One region of the Arthrobacter sp. MDT1-49-2 genome, then DNA from elsewhere that is predicted to be linked to it. Evidence: predicted binding sites of a transcription regulator. Region 1 holds the regulator's gene; each other region holds the start of a gene.
What was found. The regulator HrcA, encoded in region 1, represses chaperone genes, less so after heat shock. The targets are predictions, from matches to a motif close to TTNGCACTCGNNNNNNNCGAGTGCNAA.
Positions count from the first base shown of each region.

Region 2: the regulator HrcA is predicted to act here: its motif matches at 3,457-3,483, upstream of groES (co-chaperone GroES).
Region 3: the regulator HrcA is predicted to act here: its motif matches at 4,200-4,226, upstream of groL (chaperonin GroEL).

Region 1 covers NZ_JBNHFK010000001.1:115,646-121,472, reverse strand. The annotation lists gene AC5RTS_RS00560 (GerMN domain-containing protein) at 1-395, shown strand, start outside; gene AC5RTS_RS00555 (16S rRNA (uracil(1498)-N(3))-methyltransferase) at 422-1,204, opposite strand; gene dnaJ (molecular chaperone DnaJ) at 1,206-2,345, opposite strand; gene hrcA (heat-inducible transcriptional repressor HrcA) at 2,476-3,489, opposite strand; gene AC5RTS_RS00540 (DUF3097 domain-containing protein) at 3,701-4,549, shown strand; gene AC5RTS_RS00535 (DUF4870 domain-containing protein) at 4,667-5,095, shown strand; gene hemW (radical SAM family heme chaperone HemW) at 5,196-5,827, opposite strand, start outside.
Region 2 covers NZ_JBNHFK010000003.1:7,386-13,212, reverse strand. The annotation lists gene AC5RTS_RS04995 (acyltransferase family protein) at 1-1,184, opposite strand, end outside; gene groL (chaperonin GroEL) at 1,327-2,937, opposite strand; gene groES (co-chaperone GroES) at 3,020-3,316, opposite strand; gene AC5RTS_RS04980 (siderophore ABC transporter substrate-binding protein) at 3,651-4,595, shown strand; gene AC5RTS_RS04975 (ABC transporter permease) at 4,682-5,713, shown strand; gene AC5RTS_RS04970 (iron chelate uptake ABC transporter family permease subunit) at 5,706-5,827, shown strand, end outside.
Region 3 covers NZ_JBNHFK010000002.1:429,395-435,221, reverse strand. The annotation lists gene AC5RTS_RS04530 (threonine/serine exporter family protein) at 1-769, shown strand, start outside; gene AC5RTS_RS04525 (siderophore-interacting protein) at 857-1,723, opposite strand; gene AC5RTS_RS04520 (uracil-DNA glycosylase) at 1,756-2,529, opposite strand; gene AC5RTS_RS04515 (DUF3263 domain-containing protein) at 2,739-3,002, shown strand; gene AC5RTS_RS04510 (LytR C-terminal domain-containing protein) at 3,073-3,705, shown strand; gene AC5RTS_RS04505 (cold-shock protein) at 3,825-4,028, shown strand; gene groL (chaperonin GroEL) at 4,383-5,827, shown strand, end outside.

The sequences.
Region 1 (5,827 bases):
TGGACGGCAAGGCCGGCTACCGCGCCTTCGGCCACGAATCACTGGAAGAACCGCTGCGCCGTGATCCGTCCCTTGTGGCGCCCATCTGGATTATCGATCCGCAGGAATCCCAGGTCCGCTCCACCTCGCTCACCGTCAGCGGCACTGCTGCGTTGCAGCCGGAGGGGCTGTACTGGCGGGCCGAACCCGTTGTGGACGGCAGGCCGTCGTCGGACGCCGTCGCCTCCGGGCGGGTCGAAACCCTCGAAGACACGGGATCCACCCGGGAATTCACCTTCTCAGCCACCCTGGCCCCCGGAACCTACAGCCTCAAGGTGTACTACAAGGGCCATGAGGCTGCCGGCGACTCCAAACGCATCACGGTCACCGCAGCACCCGGCGAGCCGGAGAGCTGACGCGGAGCACGGACTCTGTGCAGCCCCTACCAGCGGGCGAGCAGCTGATTCAACACTGCCAGGGCTGCGGGACCGGCGGTGGAGGAACGGAGCACATGCGGCCCCAGCCGGACGGCGACAGCCCCGGCTCCGCGGAGCAGTTCCAGCTCCGCCTCACTGATCCCGCCCTCGGGACCCACCACTATGGCGATATCCGCGGCAGCAGCCGGCCCGTTAGCCGAGTCGGCACCCCGTGCCGGAAGGTTCCGCACCGCATCCGCCAGCGGCGCATCGGCTTCCTCATGCAGGACGAGCACCAGGTCGGTATCCGCCAGCCGCCGGGCCAGCGCACGGCTGTCCAGGACGGCCTCCACGTCCGGGATCCAGGCGCGCCGTGACTGTTTCGCGGCGGCCGTGGTGAGGGCCTGCCATTTGGCCTGCCCCTTGACCGCCTTTTCCGTTTTCCAGCGGACAATGCTTCGGTCCGACTGCCACGGGATGACACGGTCCACGCCCAGCTCGGTGGCGGCTTCCACGGCCTGTTCATCGCGGTCGCCCTTGGCGAGGGCCTGGACCAGGATGAACCGTTCAGCTGCCGGGGGTTCCTCTGCCGTCCGCTCCACGGCCAGTTCCAGCAGCGAGGGTCCGGTTCCGGTCACGGTACCGGTGAGCCGCCGGCCCGCGCCGTCGACAATATCCACGCTTTCGCCGGAGCCGATGCGCTTGACGGAGACGGCATGCCGGGCCTCAGGCCCCTCCAGGCGGAATGTGTCTCCCGGACGGGCCGAGGCCACCTGTGCCGAATCCCCGAAGAAGATGGGGTTGGTCATCTCAGAGGTTGCCCAGCCGGTCCCGCAGCTTGGCGAACACACCGGTGCCCGAGCTGTTCAGGCGGCCTTCGCTGTATTCCTCGCCTCGCAGCTTGGCGAGCCTGCGCAGCAGTTCCTCCTGCTCGGAGTCGAGTTTCTGCGGGGTTTCCACGTGCAGGTGGACGCGCAGGTCACCACGGCCGTGGCCGCGAAGGTGCGTGACGCCCAGCCCGTTGAGCACGGAGACCTCGCCTGACTGGGTGCCGGGCTTGACCGTCACCTCGCGTTCGCCGTCGAAGGTGTCCAGCGTGACGGTGGTGCCCAGCGCTGCGGCGGTCATCGGCACGGTCAGCGTGGCATGGAGGTCATCGCCTTCCCGCAGGAAGGTGGGGTCATTATTGACCCGGATCTCCACGTAGAGGTCACCGGCAGGGCCGCCGGCCAGACCGGCCTCGCCCTGCTGGCTCAGCTGGATCCGGGTGCCGGTGGCAACGCCGGCCGGAATCTTGATGTTCAGGGTGCGGCGGTTGCGGACGCGTCCCTCGCCGGAGCATTCGTGGCAGGGGTCCGGAATAACCGTACCGAAGCCGTTGCAGGTACCGCAGGGAGCCGACGTCATGACCTGGCCCAGGATGGAGCGGACCGCCCGCTGGACCTGGCCGGTGCCGTGGCAGATGTCGCAGGTGCGGGGGGAGGTGCCCGGCTGGCAGCAGGACCCGTCACACGTGGGGCATACCACGGCGGTGTCGACGTCGATCTTCTTGTTGATGCCGAACACGGCATCCTTGAGGTCGATCCGGACGGTGATCAGCGCATCCTGGCCGCGGCGGCTGCGTGAGGCCGGGCCCCGCCCGCCGCCCGGCGCGCCGCCGCCGAAGAAGGTATCGAAGATGTCCTGGAAGCCAAAGCCCTGGCCGCCGAAGCCGCCGCCGCCGAAGCCGTTGTCTGTTCCGTTTTCGTTGCCGGTGGTGTCGTAGATGCGGCGCTTCTCCGGATCGGAGAGGACCTCATAGGCGTGCGTTACGGCCTTGAATTCATCGGAGGCACCCGGAGCGTTGTTGACGTCCGGGTGCAGCTTGCGGGCAAGCTTCCGGTACGCCTTCTTGATTTCTTCACCGGTGGCATCTCGTCCGACGCCCAGAACCTGGTAGTGATCGCTCACTCGTGCACATCGCTTCCTGCATTGCCTGCATTACCTGCCTTCATGGCTGAAGGCGTTGTTTGGAGTCCGGCAGGTTTCCCGGCCGGCGGGCGGCCCGCCAGTGGCTGGCCGCTTGCTGGGTTCAATAAGCCTAGTTATTCAGTATCCGGGACAAGTATCGGGCTACGGCCCGAACTGCCGCCATGGTGTTCGGATAGTCCATTCGCGTGGGACCCAGGATGCCGACCTTGGCGGAGGCATCCGGCCCGTAACCGGTGGCCACCACCGATGCTTCGGAGAGTCCGCCGTACGGGTTTTCCCGGCCGATCCGGACGGCCACGCCCCGGGCGTCCTGCTCCATTTCGGAGAGCAGCCGGAGCATCACCACCTGTTCCTCCAGGGCTTCCAGCACCGGACCGATGGTCAGCGGGAAGTCTACCGTGGAGCGGGCAAGGTTGGCCGTTCCGGCCATCACCATGCGGTCCTCGCGGTTAATGCCGGCGAGCAGTTCCAGGCTGTGCCCGAGGGCGTCGGCAACGCGGCGGCGTGCCGCCGGAACGGTTGCCAGGGCCTCGGCAACGTGCCCGGTGATGCTACTCAGCGGGGTCCCTGCCAGGGAGGAAAGGAAGTGCTGGCGAAGGTCTGAAAGGTCGGGTTCGGTCACCGGTTCGGGAACCGTGATAACACGCTGCTCCACCCGTCCCGTGGTGGAAATGAGCACAACAAGCACCTGCACCGGAGCCAGGAGGACAAACTCGATATGCCGGATTTTCGCGTTCCCCAGGTGCGGGTACTGCACAACCGCCACCTGGTTTGTCAGCTGCGAGAGCAGCCGCACGGTCCGATCCATCACGTCATCAAGGTCGTCCGCACCCTCGAGCAGGGACTGGATGGCGCGTCGCTCAGGCGCCGAGAGCGGCTTGACATCGGAGATCCGGTCCACGAACAGGCGGTAGCCCTTGTCGGTGGGGATGCGGCCCGCGGAAGTGTGCGGGGCGGTGATCAGCCCCTCTTCCTCCAGGGCCGCCATGTCATTGCGGATGGTCGCTGAAGACACGCCCAGGTGGTGGCGTTCCACGAGGGCCTTGGAACCCACGGGCTCGCGCGAATGGACGTAGTCCTCAACTATGGCACGGAGGACCTCGAGTCGGCGTGGCTCGCTCATGGTTTTCCCTCCCTGTTAATCGGCGGGTGCATCAGGAGGGCGCGTCCTCCCGATACGGCGTGCGGAGTGCCTGCGCCCCGGGGGCGCCCTTTAGCACTCACAGTGTTCAAGTGCTAAGTCTAATACGGAACGGCAGCGTTGTTAGCATTGAGGGATCCGCGGCCCCGCTGCGGTCAGCTCCCCGATTCAGCAACCGTAGCGAGGCAATACCGTGTCCAACTTCTCTTGGGGCCCGCAGGATATTACTGCGCCGGCCCGGACCACCCTGCGCAAAGTCGGTGCCGAGTCCGGCCTGGTACTGGAAGACGTCGCCACCGGCTGGGTGGGGGCCGTGATCCGGGTGGAAAAGTCAGGCGGGCTGCATCTGATGGTGCTGGAGGACCGCCGCGGCAAGCGCAAATCCTTCGAACTCGGCTTCGGGTTCCTGCTGGAAGGCGAACCCGTGGAGGTGACTGCCCCTCAGCCCGCCGGCGCCAAGGCCGGGCCGGCACGCACCGCTTCGGGTTCGGTGAAGGTGGCCAACCAGCGGGCGCGGACTGCGCGTGCGAGCCGCATCTGGGTGGAGGGAAAGCACGACGCGGAGCTCGTGGAGAAGGTCTGGGGTGACGATCTCCGGGTGGAGGGAATTGTTGTCGAGCCCCTGCACGGTGTGGATGACCTCTACTCAGCAGTCAGGGATTTCGCACCCGGACCGGGACGCCGCCTCGGCATCCTGGTGGACCATCTGGTGCCCGGATCCAAGGAATCCCGGATCGCCGCCGAAGCCATGACCTGCCCGGGTGCGCCCGGGAACGTCCTGATTGTGGGCCACCCCTACGTGGATGTCTGGCAGGCCATCAAACCCTCGGTGATCGGCCTCAGCGCCTGGCCGGTGGTTCCGCGGCACCTGGATTGGAAGACCGGGATCCTGCAGGGACTCGGGTGGCCGCATGCTGACCACACGGACGTGGCCATGGGCTGGAAGAAACTGCTGGGACAGGTAAACACCTACGCCGATCTGGAGCCGTCACTGCTGGGCAGGGTGGAGGAAGTCATCGATTTCCTGACCGTGCCGGAGTGAGACACACGCCTCATCCGCCGTCGCCGTTCCGTTATAAAGCGGCCCAGCCAGTACTCTTATTCAATACGTAGTAGCGGACCGACCCTGTGTCAGCACGAGTCAGAAGGAAATTACGCCGTGTCCAACACACGCCAGAATCACCAGCCACGACCGGATGAACACGGCAGCGGACAACGCCCTGTCTATCAGGGAGCACCGGCCAACGCCCTGCCGCTGACCGCCTCCGAGGACCGGCAGTGGGCAACCATGGCGCACTTTGGCGGCATCCTGGCTTTTGTTCCGTCGCTGATTATTTACCTGGTTTTCCGCGACCGCGGACCCTTCACGGCCCAGGAATCAAAAGAGGCGCTGAACTTCACGCTTCCGCCCAGCATCGCGGCGCTGATTGTCTGGATCCTGTCCTTCATTCCGGTGATCGGCGGATTCTTCGCCGTGCTGAACGCCCTCATCTGGGTTTACGTTGCGGTGTCCTCCGTCATTGCGGGCATTGAATGCAACCGCGGAAAGCCGTACCGCTACCCGTTCAACCTGCGCCGCATCAAGTAGGGGCTTGGCCGCTGCCTTAGTCAGCAGGGGGCAGGTGCCCCCCGTCCGGCGGCAGGTACCCCGGTCCAGCAGCAAGTGCCCCCGTCCGGGAGCAGATGCCTTAGTCAGGCAGCAGGCGACGGACCACGGCGTCGGCCAGCAACCGTCCCCGGCCGGTCAGGATCACTCGCCCCGTCAGCGCGGCACGCGGATCAACCAGGCCGTCCGCCATCAGTCCTGCCACCGCCAGCCGGCCCGGTTCCCGGAGCCTGGCCAGGTCCAGCCCTTCGGCGAGCCGGGTGCGCAGCATGATGTCCTCCACGTACCGGGTGTCGGCGTCCAGCGTCTCCCGGCCGACGGCGGGCGACTCCCCCGCAGCAATCCGCTGCGCGTAGGCGGTGGGGTGCTTGGCGTTCCACCAGCGCACGCCGCCGGCATGGGAGTGCGCACCGGGGCCGATGCCCCACCAGTCGTCGCTGCGCCAGTAGGCCAGGTTGTGCCTGCACTGATCCTCAGGGGTCCGCGCCCAGTTGCTGACCTCGTACCAGGACAGGCCCGCGGCGGTCATCATCTCGTCGGCGAGGACGTATTTGTCCGCGTGGTCGTCGTCGTCAATCAGCGGCACTTCGCCGCGCCGCATGCGGGCGGCGAGCTTGGTGCCTTCTTCGATAATCAGCGCGTAGGCGGAAATGTGGTCCGGCTCGTAGCTCAGTGCTTCCTCGAGCGAGGTTTTCCAGTCCGCCATGGACTCCC
Region 2 (5,827 bases), on a different contig from region 1:
GTGATGACGACGGCGGGGCGCCAGTAGCCGGCCTCGCCCCAGGACCAGGAGCGCAGCGGCGTTTCGATGAAACGGGTGGTCAGGACGGCGAGCAGGAAGGACACCGCGATGATGACGGCGCCGTCCACCGGGCCTGCTTTCTCCTGTCCGGAGACCATCAGCCAAAACACCAGCACAGGCCAGTGCCAGAGATAAAGGCCGTAGGAGTTGTTCCCCAGCCGTACCAGGGCCGGTGCGGACAGGAACCGGTCCGCCCCAAGACGGCTTCCGGTCCGTCCGGCCACGATGATCATCGCTGCGGCCAGCAGCGGCCAGAGCGCAATGTAGCCCGGGAACTGCTGCTGGACCTGGAGCAGGATGCCGCAGCTGAGCATGGCGGCGATGCCCGTCCAGCCCATCACGATCCGGGCCTGCCGGGGCGGGTTGAGGTATGGCAGCACCAGCGCCAGCAGAGATCCCAGGGCAAATTCCCACAGCCGGGTGCGGGTATCGAAGTAGGCGTAGGACTGGTTGGTGGCAGTCTCCCAGACGGAGAAGCCCAGCGAGCACGCGAATATCGTGCCGAAAATACCCAGCAGCAGGTGCCGGTACCGCAGCCCGAAACAGGCAGCCGCGGCGGCGCCGGCGGCGAAAATCAGCGGCCAGAGAATAAACACCTGCCCCTGGACCGAGAGCGACCAGAAGTGCTGCAGCGGGCTGGCGCTGCTGTGGTCACGCGCGTAGTAGTCCACGGAACTGTTCGCCAGCGTCCAGTTCTGCAGATAGAACAGCGAAGACCAGGCCTGCTTGAACAACCCCGGCCAGTCACTGCCGGGCATGAGGAAACGGGCAGCGGCCAGGACCGCCAGGAGCACCGCGACGGCGGCGGGCAGCAGACGCTTGAACAGGTGCAGCCAATGCCTGCCCAGCTGCAGCGGCTGCCCGGCTTCCACCTTCCGGACAAAGGACCCGGTGAGCAGGAACGCCGAAATCAGCAGGAAGATGTCCACTCCCCCGGAGACCCGGCCCAGCCAGACGTGATAGATGACCACCAGGACCACCGCCAGTGCACGCAGCCCCTGAACTTCGGGGCGGTAACGGCGCGGTTCCCGGCCTGTTTCTTCTGCAGTTCCGGCGGCAGCCCGGCCCGCCGCAGGGACACCGGCGGAGGATGCCGCCTGGCCCTGCTGGTGTGTCTCCGGCACTGCTGCCCTTCCCGTTCGAGAACAAATAACCGGAAGAGTTTACCCGTTGTGCACTTTGCCCCCGCAGCCGGGACAGACAAAGGCCCCGCCCTCGGAACGATGTCCGGGCGCGGGGCCTTTGCTTGGGCCGAGGGGTGACGGACTAGTGCTGGTGTCCGTGATCCTCATCTTCGTCGGCAGGCTTCTCCACCACGAGGGCTTCGGTGGTGAGTACCAGCGAAGCAATCGAGGCGGCGTTGCGCAGTGCCGAACGGGTGACCTTGACCGGGTCAATGATGCCGGCAGCGATCAGGTCTTCGTACTCACCGGTGGCGGCGTTGAAGCCGTTGTTGACCTTAAGGTCACCCACCTTGGAGACAACGACCATGCCTTCGGACCCGGCGTTCTCGGCAATCCAGCGCAGCGGCTGGGCCAGTGCGCGGCGGACCAGTCCGACGGCGGTGGCGGCGTCGCCTTCCAGCTTGGCCACCTCCGAGTCGGTGTCCAGTGCCTGCGAGGCGTGGACCAGTGCGGAACCGCCGCCGGCCACGATGCCCTCTTCCAGAGCGGCACGGGTGGAGGACACAGCATCTTCGATGCGGTGCTTCTTTTCCTTCAGCTCCACCTCGGTGGCCGCACCCACGCGGATGACACCAATGCCGCCGGACAGCTTGGCGAGGCGCTCCTGCAGCTTTTCGCGGTCCCAGTCCGAGTCCGTGCGCTCAATTTCCGCACGGATCTGTGCCACGCGGTCTGCAACATCGGCTTCAGAGCCGGCGCCGTCGACAATGGTGGTGTTGTCCTTGGTGACCGTGATCCGGCGGGCCGAGCCCAGGACCTCCAGTCCAACCTGGTCCAGCTTCAGTCCGAGGTCGGGGCTGACCACCTGCGCACCCGTGAGGGTCGCGATGTCCTGCATCATGGCCTTGCGGCGGTCGCCGAACCCGGGAGCCTTGACGGCAACCACGTTCAGGGTGCCGCGGATCTTGTTGACCACCAGGGTGGACAGCGCTTCGCCGTCCACGTCTTCGGCAATGATGAACAGCGGCTTGGAGGCCTGCAGCGCCTTTTCCAACAGCGGCAGGAACTCCGCCACGGAGGAAATCTTGCCGGAGTTGATCAGGATCAGCGCGTCTTCGAGGACGGCTTCCTGGCGCTCTGCGTCCGTGACGAAGTACGGCGAGAGGTAGCCCTTGTCGAACTGCATGCCCTCGGTGATGACCAGTTCGGTCTGCGTCGAGGAGGATTCCTCGATGGTGATGACGCCGTCCTTGCCGACGGTGTCGAAGGCCTGGGCCAGCAGTTCACCGATCTCGGTGCTCTGCGCCGAGATGGCGGCCACGTGGGCCACCTGGTTCCCCTCGACCGGCTTGGCGTTTTCCAGCAGCCGGTTCGCGACGGCGTCCACGGAAACTTCGATGCCGCGCTTGAGTGCGCCGGGAGCCGCCCCCGCGGCAACGTTGCGCAGGCCTTCCTTGACCAGCGCCTGCGCCAGCACGGTGGCCGTGGTGGTGCCGTCACCGGCAACATCATTGGTCCGGGTGGCAACTTCCTTGGCCAGCTGCGCGCCGAGGTTCTCGTACGGATCCTCCAGCTCGACCTCGCGGGCAATGGTGACGCCGTCGTTGGTGATGGTGGGGGCGCCCCAGGTCTTGGCCAGGACAACGTTACGGCCGCGCGGGCCGAGGGTTACCTTGACTGCGTTGGCCAGCTTATCGACGCCGGCTTCCAGCGAGCGACGGGCGGAGTCATTGAACTCCAACTGCTTTGCCATGTGTGTGTCCTTTCCGACAACTACATCTGCACCTACATCAGAAAACCCCGGCCAGAATGGTGGCCGGGGTTTTCAAGGGGAACTACTTTACGACGACGGCCAGCACGTCGCGGGCGGACAGCACCAGGTATTCCTGGCCGCCGTGCTTGACTTCGGTTCCACCGTACTTGGAGTAGATGACAACGTCGCCTTCGGCAACGTCAACCGGAACGCGGTTGCCGTTGTCGTCAACGCGGCCGGGTCCAACTGCAACTACTTCGCCCTCCTGGGGCTTTTCCTTGGCAGTGTCCGGGATAACGAGACCGGAAGCAGTGGTCTGCTCAGCTTCGAGCGGGCGGACAACAATACGATCCTCAAGCGGCTTAATAGAGACCGACACTCGGGCTCTCCTTTGCGTAGTTTCTAACGGGTTTGGGGCCGTCGGTTGGCGCTGGCCGTCGTCGCGGTGCCGGTTCGCGCTTCCCTTCGGGGAGTTAGCACCCTCACGTGCGGAGTGCTAAGTCAGACTTTATGCACTGGTTAGCACTCGGTCAAGGTGAGTGCCAGAGCTGTGCGGATCGGGCCCCTCATGATGACGTCCCCGGGGCAACCATGACGTAAACCTAATTTGCTTAGGCTTACCTAACGGGATAACTTTCATCTGCGCGCATCATTAGAAAACATTTCTGTGCCCTATTCCTGCGGTAGGCACATCGACTCTCACCGGAGCCCCCATGATCACGAAGTCCCGCCTGCTGGCCGGAACCGCCCTTGTGTCCCTCCTTGCGCTCAGCGCCTGCTCCACCGAAGCAGCAGAAGCCGACGCGGACACCACGCAGGGCTCGACCGTTACGGTTGAGCACGCACAGGGCAGCACCGACGTTCCGGTCAACCCCGAGACCGTCTACACCTTCGACCTCGGCGCCCTCGACACCTTGGATGCCCTCGACATTGACGTTGACGGTGTCCCGGCCGCGCAATTCCCGGAAAGCCTCTCCAAGTACGGTTCGGATGACTACGCCAAGATCGGCAGCATGAAGGAACCCGATTTCGAGGCCATCAATGCCGGCGCCCCGGACCTGATCATCATGTCCGGCCGCACCGCGGACTACTACGACGAGTTCTCCAAGATCGCCCCCACCATCGACCTCAGCACCGATGCCGCGGATCCGTGGAACTCCTTCATCGCCAACACCGAGATCATCGGCGAGATCTTCGGCAAGGAAACCGAGGTCGAGGACAAGCTTGCCGCCCTGGACACCAAGGTCGAAGAGACCAAGGCAACCGCGGCGGACGCGGGCAACGGCCTGATCATCCTGACCAGCGGCGGCGAGCTGACCGCTTACGGTGCGGGGTCCCGCTTCGGCCTGGTGCACGACGTCCTGGGCGTTGCCACCGCCGCGGACATCAAGTCCGAAGCCCAGCACGGCGAACGCGTCGGCTTTGAATACATCGCCGAAACCAACCCGGACAACCTGTTTGTCATTGACCGCGACGTCGCCATCGGCACGTCCGGCGAGGTTGCCTCTGCAGTGCTGGACAACGAACTCGTGAAGGGAACCGAGGCGGCCCGCAATGACCGGATCACCATGCTGGATTCCTCCAGCTGGTACCTCGTGGGCTATGGCCTGAACAACGTTGACGCCATGGTCAGTGCAGTCCAGGACGGCATTTCCTAACCCGCTTCCGCCCACCTGCTCAATCCTTGCCGGCCAGCCTCCCGCGTTCAGGGGAGGCCGGCCCGGTGCGGAAGATGGAAAGCTTCATGACTGCACTCCTCTCCCCCACGGCCCCGGTACCCGCCGGGGCTGCCGGCGTTGGCCGGCGGCGTCCCGGCCCCGGGGCAATGCTGATAGTGGGCGGAACCGCCGTCCTGGTGCTCGCCGTCGTCAGCATGTTCGTCGGCGTCAGTGACGTGTCACTGCCCGCCCTGCTGGCGGGGGACGAACACGCCTGGCACATCTTCTGGATCAGCCGGATCCCGCGGACCCTCAGCATCATCCTGGCGGGCATGGCCCTTAGTGTGGCCGGGCTCATCATGCAGCTGATGGCCCGCAACAAGTTCGTGGAACCCTCCACGGTGGGCACCGTGGAATCCGCATCCCTGGGCATCCTGGTGGTCACGGTGTTTATCCCCGGTGCCTCACTGCTGGTCAAGATGTCCACCGCCACGGTGTTCGCCATAGCGGGCACCGCACTGTTCCTGCTGGTCCTGCGCCGGATTCCGCTGCGGAACACGCTGATCGTGCCGCTGGTGGGCATCATGCTCGGCGGCGTGATTGCCGCCGTCACCACGTTCTTCGCTTACCGGTTCGATCTGCTGCAGACCCTGAACAGCTGGATGGTCGGAGATTTCTCCGGCGTGCTGCGCGGGCGGTATGAACTGCTCTGGATTGTCGGCGCACTGACCCTCATCGGCTACCTGGCCGCGGACCGTTTCACCGTTGCGGGCATGGGCCAGGATTTCACCACCAACCTCGGCCTGAACTACAACCGGGTGATGACGCTCGGGCTGATCATCGTGTCCCTGATCAGCGCCGTCGTGGTTGTCAGTGTCGGTTCCGTGCCGTTCCTCGGCCTGATCGTGCCCAACCTGGTCTCGCTGATGATCGGGGACAACGTCCGCCGGGCCATCCCCTGGGTCGCCATCTTCGGCGCCGGATTTGTCCTTGCCTGCGACATTATCGGCCGGACCATCCGCTACCCGTACGAAATTCCGGTGGGCGTCATTGTCTCTGCCATCGGCAGTGCCCTGTTCCTCTACCTGCTCCTGAGAAAGCGCTCCGCCCGTGCCTAGCAGTCCCGCCAGCGCCCTTCCCCCCGCCCTGACCGTGCGGCGCCGCCGCCCAGTCCGGAACCTTTCCCCCCGTTTCTGGCTCATCCTGCTCTCGGTGCTGGCGGCAGCTTTGGT
Region 3 (5,827 bases), on a different contig from region 1:
TTTCTTTACGACGGCGGCCAGCGGCTTTGTCGTCACGGCGATGGCGATGATTTTCTGGTCCATGGAAGTGCCGATTTCCCCGGGCATCGTGGTGGCGGGCGGGATTCTGCTGATGCTCCCCACCGGGCGTCTGGTCTCCGCGGTGCAGGATGCCATCAACGGCTTCCCCGTGACGGCATCAGGGCGTTTCCTCTCGGCGTTCCTGACCTTCGGTGCCCTTGTAGCCGGAATCGCCGTGGCACTGGTGGTCGGGGCCCTGTTCGGCATGGCCCGGTTGGATGTCACGGATGTGGTCGCTTCCCAGTACTCCTTCCCGGTGACGCTGCTGCTGCTGGCCATTGCCCTGGCCACCATCTGCATTGTGGAACAGTCCCCGCGTCGGCTGGTGCTGCCCACGGTCCTGATCGGTCTGGCCGGTTTCCTGGTGTACCAGATGGCCGAAGCCGGGGGAGTGGGGCCGCGGCTTACACCCGCCGTTTCCGCCATCTTCATCGGCATGGTGGCGCGGATCGTGGCCCTGCGGATGGGCGCCCCGCAGCTGATTGTTGCCGTCCCGGCCGTGCTGTTCCTGTTCCCTGGGCTGGCAATCTTCCGCTCCATGTACGGGCTGAGCATCGACGCCGAGGACATGTACGCCGGCGCGGTGGGGCTGTTCGACGCCCTCACCGTCATCCTCGCCATCTCCGGCGGTGTTGTATTGGGCGACAACCTGGGCCGTCCGTTCACCCGCAACCTGAACGGCAATGACAGGCGCAACCGTCGCCGGTGACTGCCGGGCGGGACGCTGCTGCGAACCGCAAAGGGCCGGGGCCGCTGTGCACTGCACGGCGGCCCCGGCCCTTTTGTGATGCGGGGACTAGAGAATCTTGCCCACGGGCGTGCGCTTCTCGGCCTGGAAGACGTCTTCGGTCCGGCCGGCAGCCCAATAACCGGAGAGGGACACCTGGGAGCGTTCCAGGCCCCGGTGGCGGAAGAGCACGTCCCGGAGGGACTTCATGGCCTCCCGCTCACCGTGGGCAAAAACCTGCACGGTGCCTTCCCTCCACTGCACCGCGGCCACAGCCTCCGTGAGAACGGTGCTCCGGCCTGCCGGAGTACCGTTCCGGTACAGCCAGGTCAGCTCGATGCCGGGCGGCGCGCTGAGCGGCTGCCGGTCAGCGGGACCCGCCACCTCGATGAGCGCCTGGCCGACGGCGTCAGCGGGCAGCGCCTCCAATACGGTGGCAGCAGCCGGGAGCGCTGATTCATCCGCGGCAAGCAGATACCAGTCGGCCCCGGGATCCGGGTTGAAAGCTCCGCCGGGACCGGAGAACGTCAGGGCCTCGCCGGGCTGTGCCGCAGCGGCCCAGGGGCCGGCCAGCCCTTCGTCTCCGTGCACCACGAAGTCGATGCTGATTTCCCGGGCTTCCATGTCCACCCGTCGGATGGTGTAGGTGCGCGAAACGGGCCAGTGCTCACGTTCGCTCCGGGCCCGGATGCTCTCAAGATCCTCCGTACCGTCAAGGGGGCGGCCGTCGGGGCCAAACCAGATCTTGCAGTAGGCATCAGCACAGCTGTTGGGCCGGAACCGGTCGAAGTTTGGCCCGCCTGCGGTGATCCTCACCATGTGTTCGCTGATCTGCTCGCGGCGGAGAACCTCAAGGGTCAACAGGGGACGCTGCGGTCGGGACGCTGCCTCCCGGGGGCGTTCCGGCTCCTGCGGGGCGGACATTGCATCGGGCATGGGTATGTTTCTCCTAGGGAAGGGCCTGCAAACTACCGTACCGCGCCCAGCCGCCAGTCCACCGGCCCGGCGCCCTGCCGGGCAAGCAGCTCATTGACCCGGCTGAACGGCCGGGAACCGAAGAATCCCCGGTTCGCCGACAGCGGGCTGGGATGGGCGGATTCAACCGTCGGGGCACCGTCGAGGAAGGGGATGATGCCTTGCGCGTCCCGGCCCCACAGCACGGCAACCAGGGGCATGCGTGCGCCGTCCGGCCCGCGGCGGGCAGCCAGCGAACGGACTGCCAGCTCGGTGATTTCCTCCCAGCCGCGGCGGCGGTGCGACCCGGCAGCACCGGACCGAACGGTAAGTACCCGGTTCAGCAGCAGAACCCCTTGGTCCGCCCAGGCGCTGAGGTCACCGGACGCGGAAGGGGCTATACCGAGGTCTGACTGCAACTCGGCAAAGATGTTTTTCAGGCTCCGGGGCAGGGGACGGACACCGGCCTCCACCGAAAAGGACAGGCCGACGGCGTGCCCGGGGGTGGGGTACGGATCCTGCCCGAGGATCAGCACCTTGGTCTCGGACATGGGCCGCTGGAAGGCACGCAGGATGTTCGCCGGTGCGGGCAGAACCTGGTGGCCCAGAGCACGTTCGGCCTCCAATCCGGCGGCAAGGTCGTGGAACCGGTCGGTCACCGGAGCCAGCGCTTCGGCCCAGTCCGGAGCCATCAGCCCGGTCAACGGGGCAGGAGCGGCGAAGGGAACCGGGGCGTCGGTCGCCGCCGGAGCCGCATAGGAGAACAGCGGGGGCTCGTTGGTTGTCACCAATCCATCTTGCCATTTGCCGTTGCGGGGACGGTGTGACGATCGGACGGGGGAAGCGCCGCGGCGGCGCCCGGGCCGTCTAAATGACAACCCTGTTATTCCCAATTAGCATGTCTAAGTAGGTAGGACAGGGATCTTTCATGGGAGCACGTGTGGCTGACGCAACGGAAACATCATCGGAAGCCGGGCGGTTTTCCCTCGATGAATCGGTGGATCCGGACAGCCCCCTCGGCGCCAGGGAACAGCAGATGCTCGCACTGGAGCGTGCATGGTGGAAATATGCCGGCGCCAAGGAACAAGCCATCCGCGACCTGTTCGGGATGTCGGCAACGGCTTATTACCAGGTGCTGAACGCGCTCATCGATACCGAGGAGGCGCTTGCCCATGACCCGATGCTGGTCAAGCGATTGCGTAGACTACGTACGACCCGCCAGACCGCACGTACCGCCCGCCGCATGGGCACCGGCGTCTAGCTCCGGTCCACCAACCACCATTTGGCGGCCCAGGATGCGGCGCCACCAGAACAAGGATTGATTCTCCACTATGAGCCAATACCCCAGGGACGAGTTCGACAAGGTCCCCGAAACCTCGGCGCGGCAGGGTGTGCACCGTGAACGCCTTATTCCGTCGCGTTCACGCGGGCTGGGCCTGCTGATCACCGTCGGCGTACTCGCACTGGTGATCGGCGTGGCCGCATACTTTGTGGTGCCTCGCCTGGGTATTGACTTGGGTGCCGGAAATCCGGAGGCATCCCCGACGGCGTCGGAACCCGCCGAGCCCGCTGCCACCCCCACCCCCACGCCCAGCGAAACGGCCGGCGAGGCAGCGGAGGCTGAGGAAACCACGGCTCCGAGCCCAACGGCTGCTCCCGAGCCCACGCCGTCGGCCGAGCCCGAGCCGGTAGTGGACCGGACGCAGCCGGTGACTGTGCTTAACGCCAGCGGCATCAGCGGACTCGGTGCTTCCGTCTCCGGCCGGATCTCGGGCGCCGGATGGCCCGTGGGGTCGGTGGGCAACTGGGCAGGAGTGCCCCAGCAGGCTTCCGGCGTCTATTACAGCTCGCCGGATCAGGCCGCCAACGCACGCGAGGTGGCCGCGCAGCTTGGCATCCCCACCGTTATGGAGACTCCCGGGTTCCCCGTGGTGACGGTGGTCCTTGGACCCGGCTTCCAGTAGCAACGCGCAGAAAAACACCAAAACGTTACCCTCCTGCCCTCATGTGAGCCGGATCACCATGGTTAGAGTATTGCCAGCCGCCGGAGGGCGGCACTGGAAATCAAGGTTGGAGAAAGATCATGGCGCAGGGGATCGTCAAGTGGTTTAACGGCGAAAAGGGGTACGGCTTCATTACCCTCGACGAGGCCGAAACGGATGTATTTGTCCACTGGTCCTCCATTCAGGCTTCGGGTTACCGGACCCTGGAAGAGGGGCAGCGGGTCGAGTTTGAAATAGGCCAGGGGCAGAAGGGCCCCCAGGCCGAAGAGGTCCGGGCCGTCTAACGGTTACGCAGGACCTCCCTCCGTACCCGAGGGGGAATAAAAGCAGCGGCGGAGCATCAGCTCCGCCGCTGCTTTTGCGTGGCGGGGAGGCGATGCGGGGGATCCCTGTGAGGTGCCCGCCAGGGCAACGTGATGGCTTGCACTCAGTGTGCGGGAGTGCTAATTATTGACTTAGCACTCTTGCCGGATGACTGCTAAAAGTCCGACGGCGTTGAGTGAACCAGCAACCCACTGGGGTGAGGTCAGGGGAGCGCGTAAAGAGATCGCGCGAGCCTGGCCGTCCGTCGCGGGCACCCCGGCAGGAATGCAACATTCTGCTCCAAGCATGACTGTTCCGGAAGGACGATAGCCGTTATGGCCAAGATCATTGCATTTGAAGAAGAGGCACGCCGCGGCCTCGAGCGCGGGCTGAACACCCTCGCCGACGCCGTCAAGGTGACCCTCGGCCCGCGTGGCCGCAACGTGGTCCTGGAAAAGAAGTGGGGTGCCCCCACGATCACCAACGATGGCGTTTCCATCGCCAAGGAGATCGAGCTGGAGGATCCCTACGAGAAGATCGGCGCCGAGCTGGTCAAGGAAGTTGCCAAGAAGACTGACGATGTTGCCGGTGACGGCACCACCACGGCAACCGTGCTGGCCCAGGCCCTGGTCAGGGAAGGCCTGCGCAACGTAGCCGCCGGTGCCGATCCGCTGAGCCTGAAGCGCGGCATCGAGAAGGCCGTTGCGGCTGTCACCGAAGAGCTGCTCGCTTCCGCCAAGGAAATCGAGACCAAGGAGCAGATTGCTGCTACCGCTTCCATCTCCGCCGGTGACCAGCAGATCGGCGACCTGATCGCCGAGGCCCTGGACAAGGTGGGCAAGGAAGGCGTCATCACGGTCGAGGAGTCCAACACCTTCGGTCTGGAGCTCGAACTCACCGAAGGCATGCGCTTCGACAAGGGTTACATCTCCGGTTACTTCGTCACCGACGCGGAGCGCCAGGAAGCGGTCCTCGAGGACCCGTACATCCTGATCGTCAACTCCAAGATCTCCAACGTCAAGGATCTGGTTGCCGTCCTCGAGAAGGTCATGCAGTCCGGCAAGCCGCTGCTGATCATCGCCGAAGACGTCGAGGGCGAAGCCCTGGCCACCCTGGTGGTCAACAAGATCCGCGGCACCTTCAAGTCTGTTGCCGTCAAGGCACCGGGCTTCGGCGACCGCCGCAAGGCACAGCTGGCCGACATCGCCATCCTCACCGGCGGCCAGGTCATCGCTGAAGAAGTAGGCCTGAAGCTGGAAAACGCCACGCTCGACCTGCTGGGCAAGGCCCGCAAGGTTGTTGTCACCAAGGACGAGACCACCATCGTTGAGGGTGCAGGCGACGCCGAAGAGATCGCCGGCCGCGTAAACCAGATCCGCGCCGAGATCGAGAACTCCGATTCCGACTACGACCGTGAGAAGCTGCAGGAACGCCTGGCCAAGCTGGCCGGCGGCGTTGCAGTCATCAAGGCCGGTGCCGCAACCGAGGTCGAGCTGAAGGAACGCAAGCACCGCATTGAGGACGCCGTCCGCAATGCCAAGGCTGCCGTCGAAGAGGGCATCGTCGCCGGTGGCGGCGTTGCACTCATCCAGGCCGGCCTGAAGGCTTTCGCCAACCTGACCCTCGAGGGCGACGAAGCAACGGGCGCCAACATCGTCCGCGTTGCCATCGACGCTCCGCTGAAGCAGATCGCCTTCAACGCCGGCATGGAGCCGGGCGTTGTCGTGGACAAGGTCCGCGGCCTGCCGGAAGGCTTCGGCCTGAACGCAGCCACCGGCGA